DNA from 3 places in the Janthinobacterium sp. SUN211 genome. Region 2 is predicted to be linked to each of the others. Evidence: predicted binding sites of a transcription regulator. Region 2 holds the regulator's gene; each other region holds the start of a gene.

Region 1 (5,799 bases), 240 kb from region 2:
GCTTCGAGCAGGTCAAGCCAGGTACGTTGAACAAGATCGAGTATGACAATGCGGTAGCCGACCTGGTCGGCTACATGGAGTGGATGGCCGAACCGGCACAGCAAACACGCAAGCGCCTGGGCGTGTGGGTGCTGCTGTTCCTGTCGGTCTTTGCTCTGCTGGCATGGCGCCTTAACGCGTCGTTCTGGAAGGAAGTCAAATAAGTGAGGCGCCGGCCATAGGCCGGTTTATGCCTGTTTCTGCGTTGTCCGCATGAGTGGACAAGCGACCTGGGGTGAGCCGTTCGCGGCTTCACCCCCTTTGTTTCTAAGGAACTATAAAAAATGATGGTTCTCTATTCGGGTACAACCTGCCCATTTTCGCAACGCTGCCGCCTGGTCCTGTTTGAAAAAGGCATGGACTTCGAAGTGCGCGACGTCGACCTGTTCAACAAACCGGAAGACATTTCGACCATGAATCCGTATGGCCAGGTGCCTATCCTGGTCGAACGCGAACTGATCCTGTATGAATCGAACATCATCAACGAGTACATCGATGAGCGCTTCCCGCATCCGCAACTGATGCCGGCCGATCCGCTGATGCGCGCCCGCGCGCGCCTGATGCTGTTCAATTTCGAAAAAGAACTGTTCGTGCACGTGCACGTGCTGGAAAGCGAACGCGCCAAGAGCAACGACAAGGCCCACGACAAGGCACGCGCGGAAATCCGCGACCGCCTGACGACCCTGGCGCCGCTGTTCCTGAAAAACAAGTACATGCTGGGCGACGAATTCTCGATGCTCGACGTGGCTGTCGCGCCGCTGCTGTGGCGCCTGGACCACTACGGCATCGAACTGTCGAAGACGGCCGCACCGCTGATGAAATACGCCGAACGCATCTTCTCGCGTCCTGCGTACATCGAAGCGCTGACCCCTTCCGAAAAGGTCATGCGCCGCTAAAGATAATCCCGGCAGGCCGCGCCTGCCGGGATATCTTGGGGCATATGTTAAAGTTGCTTTTTGCGCTGTCCCAGTCTTTTGAACTACCGGTGCGCCCGCCTCATGCTGACGGGGGCGCTCCCGCCTCACCGTGCCTACCATGTCTGAAATCTCAACCAAACCTTATATGCTGCGCGCCATCTACGAGTGGTGCACCGACAGCGGCTACACGCCTTATCTCGCGGTCAAAGTCGATTCGCGCACCACGGTACCGATGGAATACGTGAAAAAGGGCGAAATCGTGCTCAACATCAGCTTCGGCGCCACCAGCGGCCTGAAGATGGACAACGACGCCATCCGCTTCCACGCCCGCTTTGGCGGCGTCTCGCGCGAAATCTACGTGCCGGTCGACAACGTGATGGCCATCTACGCCAACGAAAACGGCCAGGGCATGGCCTTCGAGCCCGTGCTGGGCAACGATGATCCGGACGCGCAACCGACGGACAGCCCGGCCTCCGCCGACGTCCCGCCGCCCGTGCTCGCCCCCGCCGCCAGCGGTCCCACCCTGTCGTCCGTGCCGACCAGCTCCCCCGAACAACGCGACAGCGCCACGCCCGGCGACGACGAGCCACCAAAAAAAGGCGGCCGTCCGACCCTGACACGCATTAAATAGCGTATAATTCGCAACGCGCAGTTTTTGCCGACTTAGCTCATTTGGTAGAGCAGTTGATTTGTAATCATCAGGTGGCCAGTTCGAAACCGGCAGTCGGCACCAGAATTCGGCAGTAAATCAAAGGGTTACCCGCTTCGGCTGGTAGCCCTTTTTTCTTTTCCCACGCCTGCGGAAGCCATCCGGAACACTGGCACGCATCGTCATCCAGGCTGACGCATTGCTGCACCGCGCCATGACGTCCGGCACATTTAGGCGCAAGATGAGCACGTGCTTGCGCAAAGCAGGCTCCCGATGTCTGGCTTGCCTACCTGGGGAAATATCATGTCCGCACATACTTACAAGCTGATCGAACTGGTCGGCACGTCGACCGAGAGCAGCGATCAGGCGATACGCGATGCCATTGCCAAGGCAGCGCTGACGGTCAAGCACATGGACTGGTATGATGTGACCGATTCGCGCGGCCATATCGTCGATGGCAAGGTGGCGCACTTCCAGGTCACGCTCAAGGTCGGCTTCCGGCTCGAATAAGGGGATCGAGTAAAGGGATCGAGTAAAGCGAGCGGTGCGCTCAGCGCCGCCCGGCCGCTACCCGGCTCTCCAGCCACTCACGGCCGCCGGCCTCCAGCGCGGTCTCGATGACCTTGTCCGGCAAGCTGTAGACGGTCGCCCAGCTGGCGCGGCCATCCTGCGTGTTGGCTGGAAAACTGTGCGTTTCGATCGGCCAGTGATATTTGCGTTTCAAGGCCTTGACGATGGCGGCCAGCGAGACGCGGCCTTGCAGGGGTTCGGCGCCGGACTGGTCGCGGTTCGACAGCAGCACGGCCAGGACCTGGCCGCGGCCCGTGCGCGCGCCGGGGAAGGTGGGGGTTTTGTTTGCCATGGCCTATTTTACCGGGCAATGATCGGACGAGAGGCGATGTGCCGCACCTTTGATACGGCGCAAGCGCCGCAGCGGCGTTGCGTCCACGATGGGCATTTCGCCAGGCGTGCCGGCGCCCCTCCGGCAGCCTGGGCCTATCATCATGGGGCACAGGAGCCTATCATGCACAGCCTGAACATCCACGCCATGCAATGGCAACCCGTCGCCGATATTTCCGCCGTCAATCCGCTGCTGCCCGACGATCTCGCCTGCTTTCGCGAGCTGCGCGACGTGCTGCAACGCTACGGCGCGCTCGACCGCTTCGGCATTTCCCTGATCCACCGCCATTTCGACATCGCCGACGACGAAGAGCTGATGGAATACACGGATGCGGAAGCACGCATCTTGACGGTCAAACCTGTCAAGAAAAGCGACATCGACTGGAATCACACGACGATTACCAACTGGAAATTGACGGAAGGCGAGGAAGTGGCGCGCATCGGTTGCGGCTGCGCACGCAATTCGGGCGGCCACCTGGGCTATCACCGGGGCACCTGAGGCTGGCCGACGGCGCCCGCCAAGCGGCGTCGGCCTTTCTTACACTTCACTTCATCCAGCTCAGTCCGCTTTGTGCAAGCACTTGATTTCTTGTGATATTTTTGTGTGGCACGCAAGCTGCTTATCCCTGTCTACGAGATGAATCCAGGCAAGTCATTCTGGATTCTTTGTCCCCCGGATTTTCCGAGACTGACCACGACAAGAGGCTGCGATGAACGTTGATCACACACGAAGCAAGACCCTGGGCTGGCTGGGCGCACTGGCGGCGGCGAGCCTGCTGGCCAGCGGCCAGGCACAGGCCGGCGCGTACGGCCTGGCCGTCAATGAGTTGAACAATTTCCGCATCACCACCAGCGCCGGCGCGCTGTCGCTGGCCGGCGCCAACCGCAATGCCAGCGACAGCGCTTTTTTCGAAGGCGGCGTGGCCGTCAATCCGCGCGCCGTCAATACGGGCCCGGCCGCCAACGCCGACGTGCCGCAAGTGTGCTCGGGCGGCGGCTGCAGCGGCTTGCCGCAAAACCACTACGCCCCCAGCCCCAGTTCCACCCTGGAATTTGCCCGCGGCGATGCGCATGCCTTCGGCAACATGCTCAATGGCGGCGCCAGCGTGAGCGCCGTGGCGGAAGCACAGCGCAACACGATCGGCGCCGCCACGGCCACGGCCGGCGACACGCTGACCGGCTCCGTCAACCTGACCCTGTCGAGCGCCGGCTTCATCACCTTCAGCTTCATGGGACGGCGCGACCTGCGCACCAGCGTGACGACCATGGGCGACAAGTCGAACGTGTCGATCATGGATATCTTCAATATCTCGTGCAACAGTTCCAGCCCCGCCGGCTGCCTGTCGCACGCGAACGCCGATGGCGTGATCTTCCAGTTCGCGCCCGATGGCGATGCCAATAATGGCAGCGACATCAATGGCAACCATGGCGCCGGCAGCCTCGACCCGTTCAGCCTGAACATGACGGCCGGCACCAACGACCCCGCCACGGGGCGCGCCTTCACGAATGGCTTCGCGATGTTTTCCCTGACCTCGAATTTCGCCCTGCCGGCCGGCAGTTACACCCTGAATTTTTCCAAGTCCACGCGCACCGATATCGTCGTCATCGATCCGCCGCTTGCGGTACCGGAGCCGGGCACGCTGTTCCTGCTGGGCATGGGATTGGCGGCCCTGGCTTTTACGCGCCGCCGCCAGCCGCAATCATCCACAGCATGAAAAACACGCGGCGCCCGCCAAGGCGCCGCGTTTTCTGTGCCGCTCAAGACGTGTTAACCGAGCCGCGCCAGCGCCTGGCGCGCCAGCTGCAATTGCTGCAGATAATAGCGGTGCAGCATGGCCGGATCGCTCAAGTCGCGCCCCAGTACCAGGCGCAGCTCGCTGGCGGGGCAGTCGCCGGCCTGGGTTTCTACTGGGGTTTGCACCTGCGTCCCCAACTGACGCGCCAGCTGGCGCGCCGCCTGCTCCTGCGCGGGCCGGTACTCGACGCGCGTGCGCGCCACCTGGAAGCCGGTTTCATTGGCCAGGCGCACCACTTGCACGGGAGCGCCGGCCAGGCTGCGCGCCAAGGCGGCGGCCAGGCCAGGCACGCCGTTGCCATTCACAATTTCCAGGCGCGGGCGGGACGCGGCAGGAGCCGGCATGGACCGCCCGGCCGTGACAGCGGGCATGCTGCGCGCGGCGGCCGGCACGCGCAGCAAGCGGGCCATGCCGTCGCCTTGCGTGATCTCGATGCGGGCCATGGCGGGCGCATCCGGCAGCGGCGCGGCCGCGGGCACGCCCGGCGGCGGCGCCGCGTTGCGCAAGACGGCCATGTCGCTCCGTAAATCGTGTTCCTGCAGGCTCTGCGCCTGGCGCCGCATGACGGCCGCGCGCGCGTGCTGTCCCAGCCGTTCGAGCACTTGCGCCAGGTGCTGCCAGGCCAGCGCATTGAGCGGATCGAGCAGACACGCCTGCTCCAGCGCAGTCAACGCTTGCGCATCGCGCCCGCGCAAATAGTAGGCGCGACCGAGATTGCTGAACAGATACGCCTGTTGCGGCTGCGGCGCACCTGCTTCCTGCGTCAGGGCCAGCCACTGGGCGATCGCCGCATCGTGCTCGCCCCGCTGCGCGTGCAGCACGGCCAGGCCGTTGCGCGCATTCACATGGCGCGGCGCGGCGCGCAAGGCTTGCGCATAGGCCGCTTGCGCGGCCGGCAGGTCGCCCCGCTCGAAATGCTGGCGCCCCGCCGCATAGGCGGCATCGGCATCCGGCCACTGCGGCAACGGCGCGTGGGCCGGCGGCGTGGTACAGGCGGCCAAGCCCAGGCAGGCGCAGGCGGTGGCCAGGCGGGAAATCGTCAAGCGCATGGTAGCTCCTTTCAGCGGTTGGCCATGGCCGGCACGAGCACGCGATAGACTTCGATCACGGCCGGCCCCATGAGTACCAGCATGAGGGTGGGAAAGACGCAAAAGATCAGCGGGAACAGCAGTTTCAAGGCGATCTTCGCGGCAGCCTCCTCGGCCAGCAGGCTGCGCTTGCCACGCAGATTTTCCGAGTGCACGCGCAGCGAGTCGCCCATGCTGGTGCCGAAGCGTTCCGACTGGATCAGCATGGCGACGAGGGTGTCGACATCTTCCACGCCGCTGCGCAAGGCCAGGTTGCGCAGCGCCTTTTCCTTGGAAAAGCCGGCGCGCATTTCCATCAGCACCAGTTGCAATTCCTGCGCCAGCACCACGCTTTTGATGTGGATTTCGCCCGACACCTTCACTAGCGCGCGCTCCAGGCTCAGGCCCGCTTCCACGCACACGGTCAGCAA
Region 2 (5,799 bases):
TGTCGCACGAATTGCGTCCGAACCAGAATCCAGCCAGCCGCCGCACCCTGATCGAATGCATCTCGGAAGAACGGGAACGCCTGTCGGCCATCGAACAGCTGGGCCATGTGATCGACACGTCGGAACTGAGCGCCAACAAGCTGCGTGCCTGGATCAAGGATATCGTCGCCTCCGAACGCGCGCCGCTGACCCTGTTCTTCGAATCGTTCGCCTTCAAGCTGGGCGTGCCGCTGGATGCCGATTTCGTCTTCGACGTGCGGGCCTTGCCGAATCCCTATTACGACCTGGCCTTGCGCCCCCTCGACGGCCGCGACGCGCCCGTGATCGCCTTCCTCGACGCGCAGCCCAGCGCGCTGGAACTGCTGGCCGACATCCGCGCCTTCATCGAGAAATGGTTGCCGTCATTCAAGTCCGACAACCGCAGCTACCTGACGGTAGCCCTCGGCTGCACGGGCGGCCAGCACCGCTCCGTGTACATGGCGGAGCGGCTGGCGCAATATTTCGGCCCCAACGAGCGCGTGGTTCTACGCCACCGCGAGCGCAGCTAGTTAATCGAGGTGGCGCAGCGGATGCGCCGCGGCCGGCCAGACGGGGGCAAAGAAGCGCGCCACCATGGCTGCATCGACTTCGTCCAGGCTGGCGGGATTCCAGCGGGGCGCATTGTCCTTGTCGACCACCAGCGCGCGCACGCCCTCGAGCACTTCGCCATGTTCGAAATTGTGGCGCACGACTGTGCGCTCCAGGCGCAGGCAATCGGCCACGCCCAGGTGGGCGCCCCGCTGCAGCAATTCCAGGGTCACCGACATCATCAAGGGCGAACGCAGGCGCATGGCCGCCAGCGCCTTGGCGGCGAACGCGCTGTCGTCCTGCGCCAGCGAGGCCATGATGGCCGCCGCCGAACCCGCACTGAAATGGCGGTCCAGCGCTGCGCGCGCCGTGGCCAGGGGAGAAACGCCTGCCTCGGCCTGGAATGGTGCCGCCAGCGCCTTGATGGCCACAGGCAAAGCCTCGCCCGGCGTCGATTCAAACAGGTCCAGCAGCGCCCCCATCTGCGCTTCGGGCAGGTAGACATCGGCCAGGCCCGTATACAGGGCGTCGGCCGCGTTGATCGTCAAGCCCGTCAAACCCAGGTACAGGCCCAGCTGGCCGGCCAGGCGGGACAGGAAATAGCTGCCGCCCACGTCCGGGAACAGGCCGATATTGACTTCCGGCATGGCCATGCGCGTGCGGCCCGTCACGATGCGCAAGCGGTTGCCTGGCCCGGCTTGCGCCACACCCATGCCGCCGCCCATCACCACGCCATCCATCACGGCGATATACGGTTTCGGGTAGAAATGAATTAAATGATTTAAAGCATATTCTTCCGTAAAGAAATCTTCCAGCAGGGCGCTGCCGCCTTGCGGCGTGGCCAGACCCGCATCGTAAAAGAAACGGATGTCGCCACCGGCGCACAGGGCTTTGTCGCTGCTGGAGCGGATCACGACGGCGTCCACCTGCGGATCGTCGCGCCAGGCCAGCAGGGCCGCGCTCAGGGCGCGCACCATCTCCAGCGACAGGGAATTCAAGGCTTTCGGACGGTCGAGCACGATGTGCCCGGTGCGGTTGCGGATGGAAGTCTGGACGAAGTCGCTCATGGCAGGCAGGAAAGAAGTGGAAGTGCGAATATTCTAATGCCTGCGCGGGGAACATTGCGTTCCGCTGGGCGCAAAAAAGGGCGCAATGTGCGCCCTTAGTTGATCACAACTGCTGGAAGCGGGTGGCCTTAGACGGCGACGACGGCTTCTTCCTCGGAGTTGTCTGGCAGATGCTTGATCGCCTCTTTACCGTGCCCTTGCACTTTGGTTTTGTATTTCATCACTTGCCTATCGAGCTTGTCGATCAGGGTATCGATCGCGGCGTACAGGTCGTGCGCCAAGCTTTCCACATAGACAGTCTTGCCGCTCAAACGCAGGTTGACTTCAGCCTTTTGACGTTTTTCTTTCTCTTTGAGGTTATCCACGGTCAGAATCACGGCGATATCGATGACTTGATCGAAATGACGTTTCACGCGCTCCAGCTTCGTTTGTACGTATTCACGGATGGCTGGTGTCACTTCGAGATGATGTCCGCTGATGGTGAGATTCATACACACTCCTAAAGATGATCGGGTTCGTGCGGTCCATCCTATCCGGCCCGCAGAGGAACCGAAAAAAACTTACAAACACTTACGCAGGCTCACTGGCGGAATTTTTAATGCTTCCCGGTATTTGGCAACAGTACGTCGCGCAATCACCATGCCTTGTTCCCCCAGCATGTCCGCAATCTTACTGTCGGATAAAGGATTTTTAGGGTCTTCTGCTCCTGTCAGTTGCACGATCAATGCCCGTATCGCCGTCGATGACGCTTCGCCCCCCGCTTCGGTGGCGACGTGGCTACCAAAGAAATATTTCAACTCGAACATGCCGTGCGGGGTCAGCATGTACTTTTGAGTTGTTACCCGCGAGATAGTACTCTCGTGTAAACCCAGTGTATCAGCTATTTCACGGAGCACAAGGGGGCGCATGGCAACGGCCCCATGCGAGAAAAAGTTCTTTTGTCTTTCTACTATCGCCTGCGCCACACGCAGGATCGTGTCGAAGCGCTGGCGCATATTCTTGATCAGCCACTTGGCTTCCTGCAACTGTGCGCCCATGGCGCCCTCCCCCTTGCCTTGCTTGAGCAAGTTGGCGTACATGGCGTTGACGCGCAGGCGCGGCATGACGTCGTTGTTCAGGGTGACTTGCCAGCCATTGCGCGCGCGCTTGACGACGACGTCGGGCACCACGTAATCGGAGACGTCCGAGGCGAACACGGCGCCCGGATGCGGATTGCACTGGCGAATCACCGTCTGCGCTTCGCGCAAGTCTTCATCGTCGCAATCGAGGGCTTTTTTCAGCTTGTTGAAATCGCGCTGGGCAAACCAGGCCAGGTGCTTTTCCACGATCACGAGGGCCATACGCCGCGTCACCATGGCGATGTGCGGCAAGCGCTTGATTTGCAGGGCCAGGCATTCGGACGCATTGCGCGCGCCCACGCCCGGCGGATCGAAACTTTGCAGCAGCGACAAGGCCGTGCGCATCTCGTCGGCGTCGATTTCCAGCTCTTCCGGCAGGCGCGCCAGGATGTCGTCGAGCGACTCTTCCAGGTAGCCATTGTCGTCCAGCGCGTCGATGATCAGTTCGACCAGTGCGCGGTCGCGCAATTCGAGCACCGTCACGCGCATCTGCTCCATCAAGTGTTCGCGCAGGGTGCAGTGATGGGCCTCCAATTGCGGACGCGAATCTTCGTCGTCGGGCGCCTTGCCCCGGCTCGCCTCGCTCCAGTCGCTGTCGCCGCCATCCGCGGCGACCGGGCTGTCGCCCCCCTCGCCGTCAAACGCTTCCGCTTCGGCCGGCGCTGCGGGCGCCTCCTGGCCTGGCGGCTGGGGCGGCGCTTCGGCCGGCGCGGCCGTGGAACTCAAGGCCCCGTCGGACAGCAGGCGCAGCGAGCGGTCGAGCGGATCATCGAGGCGTTCGAGCAAAGGATTGTCCGTCAGCAATTGCTCTAATTCCTGGTGCAATTCCAGGGTAGACAATTGCAACAGGCGTATCGATTGCTGCAACTGCGGCGTCAGTGCCAGGTGCTGCGAAGTGCGCAGCTGCAATGATTGTTTCATTGGCTTACATGCGGAAGTGTTCGCCCAGATAGACCCGGCGTACCGACTCGTTCGCGATGATGTCGTCGGGGCGTCCCGACGCCAGCACCGAGCCCTGGTTGATGATGTAGGCACGGTCGCAAATACCCAGCGTCTCGCGCACATTATGATCGGTAATCAGCACGCCGATATTGCGCTCCTTCAAGAAACGCACGATGCGCTGGATCTCGATCACGGCGATCGGATCGACGCCGGCGAACGGCTCGTCGAGCAGCACGAAACGGGGATCGGTGGCCAGCGCGCGGGCGATTTCCACGCGGCGGCGTTCGCCACCGGACAGGGACAGCGCCTGGTTCTCGCGCAGCTTTTCAATCTGCAGGTCGGCCAGCAATTTATCCAGCCGTTCCTCGATCTCGGCCTTCGTCAGCGGACGGCCTTCGACGGTCTGGATTTCCAGCACGGCGCGGATATTGTCTTCCACCGTCAGCTTGCGGAAGACGGACGCTTCCTGCGGCAGGTAGGACAGGCCCATCTGTGCGCGGCGGTGGATCGGCAGGCTGGAGATATCCACGCCGCTGATATCGATGCTGCCGCCATCGGACGGCACCAGGCCGACGATCATGTAGAACGAGGTGGTCTTGCCGGCGCCGTTCGGGCCCAGCAAGCCCACCACTTCGCCGCATTCGACTTGCAGCGAGACATCATGCACGACTTGCCGCTTGCCATAGGTTTTTTGCAGCCCGCGAACGATCAGGGTGCTGCCGCAACGTGTATTTTCCATTATTTCTTTCCTGGCGCGGGCGTGGCCGGCGCTTTCTCCGCTGCCGGCGCCTTGGTCTTCGGCTGGATCACCATGCGCACGCTGCCGCCATCGGCGGTGCTGGTGCCGCTGTTGGAATTTTCCATCGCAAATTCTTCCTTGCGGCTGTCATACGAGATGAAGGCGCCGTTGGCCACATCGGTGACTTTCGCCCCTTCCAGGCGCGTCAGCTTGGCTCTGGAAAACAGTTTCACCACTTCCGTCTTGTTGTCGTATTCCACGCGCTCCGCTTCGCCTTCGACCCACAGGTCGCCCGCGCCATCGCGCTTCTGGCGGAAGGTCGCGAGCTTGCCGGGATCGGCCCAGAAGGTGATGAACTGGTAGCCTTGCGGGTCTTCCGTGATCAGGGCCCGGCCCGCCTTCATGGTCAGGGTACCCTTGACCAGCACGACGTCACCCGTCAGGGTGCGCACCTGCTTGATGTCATCGACGTGGCCGCTGCGTGCCGTGATGACGGCTTCCTTCTCGGAATCGGCCTTCTCGGCATGCGCCACGCCCATGATGGCCAGCGAAAATACGGTCAACAGCAAGATGTTCTTCATAATATGGTTTCCTTGTTTCATTCTGTCATTTTGCCGCCGCGGCCGGGCGCGGTTTCGGCGGGAGGACCATGCGCAGCGCATTCTGCACTTCCACCACGCCGGTGGCGTTATTCGCCTTCATGCCGACGCCATTGATGCGCGAGGCGCCCGTCAGGATATCGACAGGCACATCCGTTTCCATTCTTTCCTCGTCCGGAAACACCGTCAGCGCTTCCGTCTTGACCGTCAGGTTCTGCGCCTTCGGACTGGCCACGCGGTCGATCACGACCTTGCGGTGCAGTTGCAGCCGGGTATTATCCTGGTCGATATGCGCCAGTTCCGCATTCATGTTCATCGGCGGCATGCCTGGCGTGAGCTTGCGCACGAAGGGCTGGTCGATATCGGACGAGTCGTCCAGCGGATAATGCGTGAGCTTGGTGCCCGACACGATATAGCTGGGTTTACCCGTCAAATCCATGCGCACCAGGCTGAAATTGGTGATGAAATAGTCAGGTTCATCCAGATGCTTGCTGGCCGTGATGTCCTGGCCATTCTTGTTCATCACCTCGAGCAGCCAAAAGCTGCCCAGCGCGACGACAACCGCGCCCAGCACGGTAAAAATCATGCGCCAGCGATGGGCGCCTCCTGGCTTACGCATAGGGCTTCACTCTTTCAAAGGTCACTGGCGAGGCGGCGCGCCTCACTCCAGGAACGGCGCCATGACGCGCGCATAGTTGTCCTGGGCGCGCAGCAGGAATTCGCAGATCTCGCGCACCGCGCCGCGGCCGCCGCCGGCCTGCGTCACA
Region 3 (5,799 bases), on a different contig from region 2:
AGGGCGGCCGGCGGCAATGAAATTCGGCCGGCCCGTCTTCAGGTCGATGCTGCTGGCCCAGGTGATTTTCTTCACGAATGGAAAGGCGTTCTGCAGCTTGCCCGTGTTGGCGTCGATCACATAGAAGAAACCGTTGCGGTCGGCCTTGCCGCCGTAGCGCTTGCCATCCATGTCGAAGGTGACGAACTCGTTGGCGCCGTCGAAATCCCAGGCATCGTTCGGCGTATTCTGATACGCCCACTTGATCTGCCCCGTTTTCACGTCCAGCGCCACGGTGGATGACGAGTACAGGTTGTCGCCGGGACGCAAATGGCTGTTCCACGGCGCCGGGTTGCCCGTGCCGAAATAGGCGAGCTTGGTTTGCGGATCGTAGGTGCCGCCCATCCAGGTCGAGGCGCCGCCCGTTTTCCACAGGTCGCCCGGCCACGTCTTGTTCGCCGTGCCGGACAGGCCGTTGTCGATGGCCTTGCCATCCTTGTCGTAGCGGTGGCCCATATGGCCTTCCACCGTCGGACGGCTCCACACGAGGTCGCCCGTCATCGGATTGCGCGCTTCGACCCGGCCGACGATGCCAAATTCCCCGCCCGACACGCCCGTCAGCAGCAAGCCTTCGGCGATCAGCGGCGCGGCCGTCATCGAGTAGCCGGCCGCGTAATCGTCCACTTTTTCCTTCCAGACGATCTTGCCCGTATTCTGGTCCAGCGCCACCAGGTAGGCGTCCAGGGTACCGAAGATCACCAGATTGCCATACAGGGCCGCGCCGCGGTTGACCACGTCGCAGCACGGCATGATGCCGTCCGGCAAGCGATGCTCATATTTCCACAGCTTGGCGCCCGTTTTCAAGTCGACGGCAAAGATGCGCGAATAAGATGCCGTGACGAACATCTTGCCGTTGTGAATCAGCGGCTGCGATTCCTGGCCCCGCTGTTTTTCGCCGCCGAACGAAAACGACCACGCCGGCACCAGCTTGGCCACGGTCTTGTCATTGATCTGCGTCAATGGCGAATAGCGCTGGCCTTGCGTACCCATGCCAAAGGACAGGACGCTGGCCGGATTCTTTGCCGTGCTGTCGAGCATGGCATTGGTGACATTGCCCACGTCGGCCGCCTGGGCCAGCGATGCCAAACCCAAACCGATGAGTATCCCCATGATTTTTTTCTGCACAATCATCTCCCTCTGTTTTATTAGTATGTGTGTATCAAGTCTTGCGGTGCTCATGCGGCTGGGCATGCAACAGCGCGCACTCTTCATCGGTGAACAGGCGCGAGCGCGTCAAAAAGCGCTTGCCCGTGCCGTTGTCGAGTGAAAACATGCCGCCATTGCCATCGACCACATCAATAATCAACTGGGTATGCTCCCAGTACTCGAATTGCTCGAGTCCCATGTAGAACGGTGTGCCATTCAAATTGCCGAGATAAATGTCGGTGTCGCTGACATCGAACTCGCCCAGCGCGTAGCACATGGGCGCACTGCCGTCGCAGCAGCCGCCCGACTGGAAAAACATCAGCGGGCCGTGACGCTGGCGCAACTTGTCCATCATTTCCAGCGCCGCATCGGTGGCGACCACCCGGGCAATTGCTGCACTCATGGCATCCCTTTCTGCGCGCCGCGCCCGGACAGCAAGCGCGGCGCCTGTTGCCGGTTTAGAAGAAGCCCAGCGCTTTCGGGCTATAGCTCACCAGCAAGTTCTTCGTTTGCTGGTAATGGTCGAGCATCATCTTGTGGTTTTCGCGGCCGATACCCGATTGCTTGTAGCCGCCGAACGCGGCATGGGCCGGATACAGGTGGTAGCAATTGGTCCACACGCGGCCCGCCTGGATGGCACGTCCCATGCGGAAGGCACGGGAACCGTCGCGCGTCCACAGGCCGGCGCCCAGGCCGTACAAGGTATCGTTGGCAATCGCCAGCGCGTCGGCCTCATCCTTGAAGGTGGTCACGGACACGACCGGTCCGAAGATCTCTTCCTGGAAGATGCGCATCTTGTTATTGCCCTTGAACACGGTCGGACGCACGTAATAGCCGCCTTCCAGGTCGCCCGCCTGCGTGTTGCGCTCGCCGCCGGCCAGCACTTCCGCGCCTTCCTGGCGGCCGATGTCGAGGTAGGACAGGATTTTCTCCAGCTGCTCCTGCGACGCCTGGGCGCCGATCATGGTGGCGGAGTCGAGCGGATTGCCCTGCTTGATGGCGGCCACGCGCTTCAAGGCCCGTTCGATGAATTTTTCGTAGATCGACTCCTGGATCAGTACGCGCGACGGGCAGGTGCACACTTCGCCTTGATTCAGCGCAAACATCGCAAAACCTTCCAGGCACTTGTCGAAATAATCATCATCCGCATCCATCACGTCTTCAAAGAAGATGTTCGGCGACTTGCCGCCCAGTTCCAGCGTGACGGGAATCAGGTTTTGCGCCGCATAGCCCATGATCAGACGGCCCGTGCCCGTTTCGCCCGTAAAGGCGATCTTGGCGATGCGCTTGCTCGACGCCAGCGGCTTGCCCGCTTCCAGGCCGAAACCGTTGATGATGTTCAGCACGCCCGGCGGCAGCAGGTCGCCGATCAGCTCGATCAACACCATGATGGAAGCCGGGGTTTGCTCGGCCGGTTTCAAGACAACGCAATTGCCTGCCGCCAGGGCTGGCGCCAGTTTCCACACGGCCATCAGGATCGGGAAATTCCACGGGATGATCTGGCCCACGACGCCCAGCGGCTCATGGTAATGGTAGGCATAGGTTTCCGCATCGATTTGCGCGACGGAACCTTCCTGGGCGCGGATGCAGCCGGCGAAGTAACGGAAATGGTCGATGGCCAGCGGAATGTCGGCATTCATCGTTTCGCGGATCGGCTTGCCGTTGTCGATGGTTTCCGCCGTGGCGATCAGGCTCAGGTTCTGTTCGATGCGGTCGGCGATGCGGTTCAGGATATTGGCGCGCTCGGCAGGCGAAGTCTTGCCCCAGGCATCCTTGGCGGCGTGCGCGGCGTCCAGCGCCAGCTCGACGTCTTCCGTCGTGGAACGGGCGATTTCGCAAAACGGCAAGCCCGTGATCGGCGTGATGTTAGGAAAGTATTCACCTTTTACTGGTGCAACGAATTTGCCGCCGATGTAATTGTCATAGCGTTGTTTGAAGGGATTGGCTACGCCCAGTTTGCTGATGTCTGCGAGATTCATGTCGTCCTCTATCGGGTTAATTAGAATGGAAATACTTAATTAAAATCAAACGTCCTGGTACAGATGGGGTGAGTACACGGAGTCTTCCGCAAATGCCGTGCCAGCTCGCCGTCCCACTACAAACTTAGCCGGTTTTACCCTCGTTACAAGGGCGTGGCGTCAATCCCGGCCCGCTTTTCAGCGCATGCCCCGGACTTGGGTGGGGGCGTGGCTCTGTTTGCGTTTTGAACAAGGTGGCAGCATCCTGTTCCAATCCGGGCCAGCCCTGCTGTGCCGCCACGCCGCCGCTGCACAATGGAACAGGTGTACCAGACTGGAACACCTGCGCCTGTGCCATGAAGGAATCAACGAATCACCACGCCCCATGGCAATTCACCCACGGCAATATCGGCCACCTTGCGCGCGCTGGCCGTGTCGATGACGGATACGCTGTTCGAGCGGCCATTGGCCACGTACAGCTTGGCGCCGTCCGGCGTGATGGCCATGTTCCACGGGCGCTTGCCGACGCCAATCGTGGCCGTGACCTGATTGCTGGCCGTGTCGATCACCATCACCGTACCGTCGATGCCGTTCGAGACATACACTTGCTTGCCGCCGGGATGGACGGCGATGCCATTGGCATTCTTGCCCGCTGGAATGGTGGCAATCGCCTTGCGCGCGGCCATGTCGATCACGTAGACGGCATTGACCAGTTCGCACGCCACGTAGGCGCGGCCCGAGTCCGGGCTGAAACCGATGCCGCGCGGACGCAGCCCCACGGCGATGGAAGCGACCTGGCGGCGTTGCGCCACATCAATGACATCGACTTGCTCCGCCTCTTCCGCGCTGACCAGCAGCCAGCGCCCATCCGGGCTGAAGACGGCGTGTTCCGGATTGCGTCCCTGCACCTTGATATCGGCGAGCAAGGTACCTGTCTGGCCATCGAGCAAGGCCACGCTATTGTTTTCCTCGACGGCAACGGCCACGTGACTACCGTCTTGCGAGGCACTGACGCCTTCGGGCGACTTGCCCAGCGCCACCGTGCGCACGGGCGCGCCGCCAGCGTTGTCGATCAGCAGCAAAGCGCTGCTGGCGGCGTCCGTGACAAACAATTGCCGCCCAGTGGGGTCGGCGGCGATGCCGCGCGGACGCTTGCCTGCGGCGATCTGGCGCACCACCTGGTCGGTCGCCGTGTCGATCACGCTCAAGGTGCCCGACTTTTCGTTGGGAACATAGGCAAATGGAGCGGCCTGGACAGCGGTGCTGGCGAGCGCCGGCAGCAGCCAGCACACCTGGCGCAAGCGCGAGAAGAAGTTGGGCATAATCACCTTTTCAATGGCAAAACGAGGGAAAAGCGCGCCGCATCGGCGCCTCTGACAATTACCGTATGCAAACGCCGTGCCACTGACACGCGTATAATTTCAGCCCACCAATGGAGACATGGCAGGCATATTGCTTGATACACCTACGCAGACCTGTACCGCGCACGCGATCAAGCAGGCTTTTATTCACATTGGAGAATCCGCATGCAGCATCGTTTCCGCCTGAACACCATCGCCAGCCTGTTTGTCGCCGGCAGCGCCACCCTCGCCCCCCATGTCTTTGCCGCCGAGGCAGCTGACCCGGCCAACGGGCAACTCATGGATACGGTGGTCGTCAGCGGCAGCCGCATCGCCCACCCCAGCCAGGAAGTGCCGGCGTCCATCGACGTGGTCGACAGCGCCCGCATCCAGGATGGCCAAATCCGCGTCAACGCGTCGGAAGCGCTGGCCGCCGTGCCGGGCCTGGTCGTGCAAAACCGCCAGAACTACGCGCAAGACTTGCAAATCTCGTCGCGCGGCTTCGGCGCCCGCTCGGCCTTCGGCGTGCGCGGCGTCAAGCTGATCAGCGATGGCATTCCCGCCAGCATGCCCGACGGCCAGGGCCAGGCCGCCACCTTCAACCTCGATACGGCCGAGCGCATCGAAGTGCTGCGCGGACCGTTTTCTGCCATCTACGGCAACCATTCGGGCGGCGTGATCCAGCTGTTTTCCAAGGATGGACAAAATCCCCCGTCCGTCGAATTGAACGTGACGGGCGGCAGCTACGGCACCAGCAAGGTAGACTTGACGGCGCAGGGTCAGGCGGGCGGCATCGGCTACGTGCTCGACGGCTCGCGCTTCCGCACGGACGGCTTCCGCGACCACAGCGCCGCCACGCGCGAACAAGCGTTCGGCAAGATCACCGTCAAGCCCACCGCGGACAGCAAGCTGACCATCGTCGCCAACAGCCTGCATCAAGGCAACACGCAAGATCCCCTGGGCGTCACCTGGCCCACGTTTGCCGCCAACCCGCGCGCCGGCGAAATCGACACGACGGACACGCAGAACCCGAAACGCACCCTGGCCGAGCGCTACAACACGCGCAAGAGCATCGACCACCAGCAGATCGGCGCCACTTATGAACAGTCGTTCGGCGATGACCGTCTGCACGTGATGGTGTATGGCGGCAACCGCGACGTGATCCAGTACCAGGCGTTTACCAAGGGATTCCAGGCGCCGCCTAGCCATTCGGGCGGCGTGGTCGATTTCCAGCGCCAATTCTATGGCATCGACACCAACTGGCTGCACGTGAACCAGCTGGCCGGAGGCAAGCTGAGCACGACTATCGGCATCGA

The links. Region 2 encodes sigma-54, which starts transcription at its own class of promoters, with help from an activator protein. Its sites were predicted from a motif close to TGGCANGNAANCTGCTTT; they were not measured.
Region 1: a site for sigma-54 is predicted at 3,111-3,128, ahead of O3301_RS12810 (PEP-CTERM sorting domain-containing protein). Genes of this name have one in related genera too.
Region 3: a site for sigma-54 is predicted at 3,250-3,267, ahead of adh (aldehyde dehydrogenase). Genes of this name have one in related genera too.

Annotation. Positions count from the first base shown of each region.
Region 1 is NZ_JAPWIC010000003.1:346,503-352,301, reverse strand. It holds gene O3301_RS12845 (cytochrome c1) at 1-203, shown strand, start outside; gene O3301_RS12840 (glutathione S-transferase N-terminal domain-containing protein) at 324-935, shown strand; gene O3301_RS12835 (ClpXP protease specificity-enhancing factor) at 1,075-1,587, shown strand; tRNA gene O3301_RS12830 (tRNA-Thr) at 1,614-1,689, shown strand; gene O3301_RS12825 (dodecin) at 1,909-2,115, shown strand; gene O3301_RS12820 (hypothetical protein) at 2,156-2,467, opposite strand; gene O3301_RS12815 (hypothetical protein) at 2,630-3,004, shown strand; gene O3301_RS12810 (PEP-CTERM sorting domain-containing protein) at 3,216-4,220, shown strand; gene O3301_RS12805 (LytR C-terminal domain-containing protein) at 4,274-5,350, opposite strand; gene O3301_RS12800 (type II secretion system F family protein) at 5,362-5,799, opposite strand, start outside.
Region 2 is NZ_JAPWIC010000003.1:587,961-593,759, reverse strand. It holds gene rapZ (RNase adapter RapZ) at 1-548, shown strand, start outside; gene O3301_RS13930 (enoyl-CoA hydratase/isomerase family protein) at 549-1,634, opposite strand; gene hpf (ribosome hibernation-promoting factor, HPF/YfiA family) at 1,763-2,125, opposite strand; gene O3301_RS13920 (RNA polymerase factor sigma-54) at 2,195-3,673, opposite strand; gene lptB (LPS export ABC transporter ATP-binding protein) at 3,678-4,433, opposite strand; gene lptA (lipopolysaccharide transport periplasmic protein LptA) at 4,433-5,014, opposite strand; gene lptC (LPS export ABC transporter periplasmic protein LptC) at 5,040-5,651, opposite strand; gene O3301_RS13900 (HAD family hydrolase) at 5,694-5,799, opposite strand, start outside.
Region 3 is NZ_JAPWIC010000013.1:8,712-14,510, reverse strand. It holds gene O3301_RS28380 (PQQ-dependent methanol/ethanol family dehydrogenase) at 1-1,149, opposite strand, end outside; gene O3301_RS28375 (DUF779 domain-containing protein) at 1,199-1,588, opposite strand; gene adh (aldehyde dehydrogenase) at 1,644-3,164, opposite strand; gene O3301_RS28365 (beta-propeller fold lactonase family protein) at 3,509-4,465, opposite strand; gene O3301_RS28360 (TonB-dependent receptor) at 4,670-5,799, shown strand, end outside.